One region of the Roseibium sp. AS2 genome, then DNA from elsewhere that is predicted to be linked to it. Evidence: predicted binding sites of a transcription regulator. Region 1 holds the regulator's gene; the other holds the start of a gene.

Region 1 (3,411 bases):
GCCTTCGATCTCGCCGCGGAAATATTCTTCGTGCCCGTCCGGCCAGGCCAGGCACAGAACGGCGACGAACGAACCGCGCCGGCGGTCCTCCGCCGTTTCGCCGGCGGATTGCAGCTTTTCCTCGATGGTGCGCATCGCCATGGCGAAATCCTTGTCCGGACCCGCCCAGCGTGCGGAATAGATGCCGGGATCGCCGTTCAGCGCCTCGACACAGAAGCCGCTGTCGTCTGCCAGGGCCGGAAATCCGGACGCCTGCGCGGACGCCCGCGCCTTCAGCGCGGCGTTGGCCTCGAAGGTCAGCCCGGTTTCTTCCGGCTCGGGCAGACCCAGATCGCCCGCCGAGACCACATCGAACCCGAAAGGTTGCAGCAGTTCGTTGATCTCGCGGATCTTGCCCTTGTTGTGACTGGCAACAACGAGTTTTCCGGGTTCCAGGATGCGATGGCTCATGGATGCACTCCTCAGAGAATGGCCATCTTCTGCAGATCGACCAGCCGGCCGATGCCGGACTTGGCGAGGCCCAGAAGCTGGCCGAATTCCTCTTCGGAGAACGGCGCGCCTTCGGCCGTGCCCTGGATTTCGACAATGCCGCCGGTGCCGGTCAGGACGAAATTGGCGTCTGTTTCGGCATTGCTGTCCTCAGCGTAGTCGAGGTCCAGAACCGGAGTGCCTTCGTAGATGCCACAGGAGATCGCCGCGATATGGTCCTTCAGGACGGGCCTGGACACCATTTCGCGGGCCTTCATCCACTCGACGCAATCGCGCAGAGCGACCCAGGCGCCGGTGATCGCGGCCGTGCGGGTGCCGCCGTCGGCCTGGATGACATCGCAGTCGACGGAGATCTGGGCTTCGCCCAAAGCTTCGAGATCGACCACGGCGCGCAGGGACCGGCCGATCAGCCGCTGGATTTCCTGGGTCCGGCCCGATTGCTTGCCGGCGCTGGCCTCCCGGCGCATGCGGTCGCCGGTCGCGCGTGGCAACATGCCGTATTCCGCCGTTACCCAGCCCCGGTTCTGGCCGCGCAGCCAGGGCGGAACCCGCTCTTCGAGGCTGGCGGTGCACAGAACGTGCGTGTCGCCGAACTTGACCAGGCAGGAGCCTTCCGCATGTTTGGAGACGCTGCGTTCCAGCGTGACGGCACGCAGTTCGTCGGCGGCGCGTTTGGACGGACGCATGAATTTCCCTTTCAACCTTGGAGCCGGTGGAAACCGCTGGTTCCCGGCGTATTCGTTGAGGCCTTGTAGACCCCAATTTTGTCCGCCGTAAAGGGCCTGCTTCACGCGAAGACCATTTTGCGCCTATATCTTTGACAGGAAGGCTTCCGGCGGCCGCGAAAAGCACGCCCGGAACAGCGATCCCGAACCCTGGTGCTACCGGAGAACACACCTTGAGCCTGAGCGACCTCGACAAGAGATCCCGAGAAATCTTCCGCGCGATCGTCGAGACCTATCTGGAAACCGGTGAGCCGGTCGGGTCCCGCAACGTGTCCAGGAACCTGAGCGTGTCCCTGTCGCCGGCTTCCGTCCGCAACGTGATGTCGGACCTGGAACATCTGGGTCTGCTGCATGCCCCGCACACCAGTGCCGGGCGCCTGCCGACCGAAATCGGTCTGCGCTTTTTCGTCGACGCGCTTCTGGAGGTCGGCGACCTGACCCAGGAGGAGCGGCGCCAGATCGACGTGCAGGTTCGGGCCTCCCAGCAGGCCAATTCGGCGGAGCAGGTTCTGACCGAGGCCAGCCAGATGCTCTCGGGCCTGTCCATGGGGGCCGGTGTCGTGCTGACCCACAAGACCGACATGCGCCTGAAGCATATCGAATTCGTGCGCATCGAGCCCGGCAAGGCTCTGGCGGTGCTGGTCAGTGACGACGGCTCGGTGGAAAACCGGGTGGTCGAACTGCCGCCCAACCTGCCGTCCTCGGCGCTTGTGGAAGCGACCAACTATCTGAATGCCCAGATCCAGGGCAGGACCCTGTCGGAGATCCGCGCCGGACTTGAAAAGGTCCGCGATGCGGATCAGGCGGAACTCGACCAGCTCAGCCAGAAGGTGATCGACGCCGGGCTGGCGGTGTGGGGCGGGGAAAGCGCCAACGATCCCGGCACGCTGATCGTCAGGGGCCGGTCCAATCTGCTCACCGATCTGGACGCGGTCGAGGACCTGGAACGCATTCGCCTGCTGTTCGACGACCTGGAAAGCAAGAAAGACCTGATCCATTTGCTCGGCCTTGCGGAAAAGGGCGATGGCGTGCGCATCTTCATCGGTTCGGAAAACAATCTGTTCTCGCTGTCGGGCTCTTCCCTGGTGCTCTCGCCCTACCGGGACACCAGCCAGCGCATTGTCGGCGTCCTGGGCATCATCGGACCGACCCGGCTGAACTACGCCAGGGTGATCCCGATGGTGGACTACACCGCCCGGCTGGTCAGCCGGATCCTGAAATGACCGGGCCGAACCCGGCACGCGACTGATGACACGGAAAATCTGAATGCTCTCTCCCGCCGAACTGGAACGCTATGCACGCCACATCGTCATGCAGGAGATCGGCGGCGCCGGGCAGCAGAAGCTGAAGGCAGCCCGCGTGCTGGTGATCGGGGCGGGCGGTCTGGGCGCGCCCGTGCTGCAGTATCTTGCGGCTGCCGGCGTCGGCACGCTGGGTGTTGTCGATGACGACACCGTCACGCTGTCCAACCTGCAACGGCAGGTGATCCACGACACCGATCAGCTCGGCGAACCCAAGGTCGCCAGCGCGGCGGAGGCAATCGCGCGGCTCAATCCGAACGTGAAAGTGAATCCGTATCCGGTCCGCATCACCGGCCAGAATGCCATGGCGCTGGTTTCGGATTATGATCTTGTGATCGATGGAACGGACAATTTCGACACGCGGTACCTGATGTCGGATGTCTGCTTTTTTGCCGGGAAACCGCTGGTGACGGCCGCCGTCGGCCAGTTCGACGGCTCGATCACCACCCTGAAGCCGTATGAGAGCGATGCGGACGGCAATCCGAACCCCACCTACCGCTGCCTGTTCCCGCAAAAGCCGCGCGACGGCCTGTTGCCGACCTGCGCCCAGGCCGGCGTTCTGGGGGCGCTCACGGGCATCATCGGTGCCATGCAGGCCATGGAGGTGATCAAGGAACTGACCGGAACGGGCGAGGGACTGGTCGGCCGCATGATCCTGTTCGACGCGCGCGCCTTTCGCATGGAAACCATCCGGTACAGGCATTCGCCGAAGAACCCGCTCAGCGGCGATCATCCGAAGACCTGGGCGGAGATGCTGGAAGAGGGATAGAGGTCGGGACCTCACGCGCCCTGGGCCTGCCTGCACGGGTCGGGGCGTGGGCGCCCCTGGGTCGCCCCTCTGGACAATCGGCCACGCGCACCGCATATCTGCACCAATCGTTCCGAAAATCCCAATG
Region 2 (3,411 bases), on a different contig from region 1:
CCGGCACAGGCAAGGAACTCTGCGCCAATGCCGTTCACGACCAGTCGGAACGGCAGGCCAGCCGTTTCGTCACCCTGAACTGCGCCGCCATTCCTCGCGACCTCATCGAGAGCGAGATTTTCGGTTATGTGCGCGGCGCGTTCACCGGGGCGGCCGACAATCGCGCCGGCGCCGCGGAACAGGCCGATGGCGGCACCCTGTTTCTGGATGAAATCGGCGAAATGGACCTTCTTCTGCAGAGCAAGCTGCTGCGCTTCCTGCAGACGGGAACCTTTCAGAGGCTCGGTGACACGCAGACCCGCAAGGTCGATGCGCGCATCATCTGCGCCACCAACCGCAATCCGGTGGCGGAAATCACGGCCGGCCGGTTCCGGGAAGACCTCTATTACCGCCTTCACGTGTTGCCGATCCATCTTCCGCCCCTGCGCGAACGCCGGGATGACATCCTGCCGCTCGCGGAAACGTTCCTTGACCGGTACTCCTCGGAGGAACGCAGATCCTTCAAGGGCTTCGACGCGGACGCCGAAGCGCGGATCGTTGCCTATGCCTGGCCCGGAAACGTTCGTCAGCTTGAGAACACCATACGGCAGATGGTGGTCATGAACGACGGCGCAGCAGTCACCTACGACATGCTGCCGCTGGTGATCCGGGACCAGAGCGCCCGGCCGAACGCCCTGATCGACCTGTCCCGGGAACGCTCCCGCGCCGCTCCCCCGAGCCGCCCGTTCGGCACGATCGAACCGCTCTGGGCACAGGAACGGCGGATCATAGAAGATGCGCTGGATGCCTTTGACGGCAACATCTCGATGGCCGCGGCAGCGCTGGAAATCAGTCCTTCGACAATCTATCGCAAACGGCAGTCGTGGTCGTCCCGGTGTATGTGAGCTTAGAGCCGTAACCGGAATGCACAGACACGGACTGGACGGCCTTAAGACCACTCCGGTTCTCTTCAATCTCGGAGAATTATTTCGGCTTTGCTTGAACGGGTGTTTACCGCATCGCACGCATTGTCTTGTGTAATCGGTCAAGTCGGTCTATATCGGCAAAATCGCTAAGAACGACAAGATTTAACGGCGTGCGGGGAATATGAGAATGGTGGCTGGAAGTCGTGCTCCTGGGCGGATCGTATCCGCCGGTCTGATCGCCGTCGGTTTGCTTGCGGGATTGACCGGCGCGCAAGCCCAGTCCGAAGCCGCCAGCCCGCCCGCCGCTTTCCAGAATGCGCTCGACGCCTTCGATCAGGCCTGGACCGCATCGGGCCTTGCCTTCACCCGCGTCACCTTCACCAACGGTCCTTCGACAGGCTACGGGCAATACACCCCGCGCGGCGAAGCGGTGTTCACGGGCGAGGACCCCCTGTCCGTCTATGCCGAACCCGTCGGATACGGGTTCCGGGAGACCGGTACCGGATATGCCTATGAACTGACGGCAAGTTTCCGTCTGCTGACCCCTGCCGACCAGGTTCTGGCCGAACAGGACAATTTCGCGACCTTTTCCGGCAGCGGCCGCACCAGGCAGCGGGAGCTGTCCGCGGCGCTCTCCTTCGAATTCAGCGGACTGCCGGCGGGCGCCTACCGGATCGAAACCCGGTTCAAGGACGAGATCGGCGGCACCCAGTCCGCCTTCACCCTGCCCTTTACAGTGACCGGCGCTGCAACCGACGCCAACTGAAGACCGGTTGCGGGCCCCGGCAAGGCTGCGGGGCCGCGGTTTCGGCTGGCTCAATCGCCGACACAGGCGGTTCGGGCGAACGATTTATCTTCACAAAGCATTGACAAGAGCGACGCGGCTTCATAAATCCATGGCGCCGTTAGCACTCGCTGTTAAGGAGTGCTAACGCGCGACGGGAGGCTCGATCCTTCCGTGCATGTCAACCCAATGATCATGTCTCGCGCGCTGCCTTATGCGTGGGGGCGCGCTCATGAGAGGAAACAGTGTTATGGCATTCCGTCCACTGCACGACCGTGTTGTCGTTCGCCGCGTAGACTCTGAAGAAAAGACCGCTGGCGGCATCATCATTCCGGACTCCGCCAAGGAGAAGCCGCAGGAAGGCGAAATCATCGCTGTCGGCAACGGCGCCCGCAAGGACAATGGCGAGATCGTTACGCTCGACGTCAAGGCCGGCGACCGCGTTCTGTTCGGCAAATGGTCCGGCACCGAAGTCAAGATCGATGGTGAAGACCTCCTGATCATGAAGGAATCCGACATCATGGGCGTGATCGCTTAAGTTCCAGCGAACCGCTCCTGATCTCAATCAAATTCCACAAACAAGTGAGACGATCCCATGTCTGCTAAAGAAGTAAAATTCGGTTCCGACGCCCGCGAGCGCATGCTCCGCGGCGTGGACACGCTCGCCAACGCCGTCAAGGTGACCCTCGGCCCGAAAGGCCGTAACGTCGTTCTCGACAAGTCCTTCGGCGCACCGCGCATCACCAAGGACGGTGTTTCCGTTGCCAAGGAAATCGAACTTGAAGACAAGTTCGAGAACATGGGCGCCCAGATGGTGCGCGAAGTGGCCTCCAAGACCAACGACATCGCTGGCGACGGAACCACCACCGCGACCGTTCTGGCTCAGTCCATCGTCAAGGAAGGCGCCAAGGCTGTTGCCGCCGGCATGAACCCGATGGACCTGAAGCGCGGCGTCGACATGGCCGCAGCCGAAGCCGTCAAGGCCCTGGAAGCCGCTTCCAAGCCGATCACCACCTCCGCTGAAGTTGCCCAGGTCGGCACCATTTCCGCGAACGGTGACGAGCAGGTCGGCCAGGACATTGCCGAAGCCATGCAGAAAGTCGGCAACGAAGGCGTGATCACGGTCGAGGAAGCCAAGTCTCTCGAGACCGAGCTTGAAGTCGTTGAAGGCATGCAGTTCGACCGCGGCTACCTGTCTCCTTACTTCGTCACCAATGCCGACAAGATGCTGGCCGACCTGGAAAAGCCTTACATCCTGCTGCACGAGAAGAAACTCTCCAACCTGCAGGCCATGCTGCCGATCCTGGAAGCTGTCGTTCAGTCTTCCCGTCCGCTGCTGATCATTGCAGAAGACGTCGAAGGCGAAGCTCTTGCGACCCTCGTCGTCAACAAGCTGCGCGGTGGCCTGAAAATCGCTGCTGTCAAGGCTCCGGGCTTCGGCGACCGCCGCAAGGCCATGCTGGAAGACCTCGCCATCCTGACGGGCGGCACGGTGATTTCCGAAGACCTCGGCATCAAGCTCGAGAATGTCACCCTCGACATGCTCGGCACCGCCGAGAAGGTCGCCATCACCAAGGAAACCACCACCATCGTCGATGGTGCCGGTTCCAAGGATGATATCAACGGCCGCGTCGGTCAGATCAAGGCCCAGATCGAGGAAACCACTTCCGATTACGACCGTGAGAAGCTGCAGGAACGCCTTGCCAAGCTCGCTGGCGGCGT

What was found. The regulator HrcA, encoded in region 1, represses chaperone genes, less so after heat shock. The targets are predictions, from matches to a motif close to GTTAGCACTCNCNNNNNGNGAGTGCTAAC.
Region 2: groES (co-chaperone GroES) is a predicted target of HrcA. The motif match lies at 1,810-1,838, and genes of this name have one in related genera.

What each region holds. Positions count from the first base shown of each region.
Region 1 covers NZ_JBBMQN010000004.1:52,671-56,081, reverse strand. The annotation lists gene rdgB (RdgB/HAM1 family non-canonical purine NTP pyrophosphatase) at 1-450, opposite strand, end outside; gene rph (ribonuclease PH) at 462-1,175, opposite strand; gene hrcA (heat-inducible transcriptional repressor HrcA) at 1,355-2,437, shown strand; gene moeB (molybdopterin-synthase adenylyltransferase MoeB) at 2,481-3,284, shown strand.
Region 2 covers NZ_JBBMQN010000001.1:220,875-224,285, forward strand. The annotation lists gene WNZ15_RS00985 (sigma-54 dependent transcriptional regulator) at 1-884, shown strand, start outside; gene WNZ15_RS00990 (hypothetical protein) at 1,093-1,671, shown strand; gene groES (co-chaperone GroES) at 1,940-2,227, shown strand; gene groL (chaperonin GroEL) at 2,285-3,411, shown strand, end outside.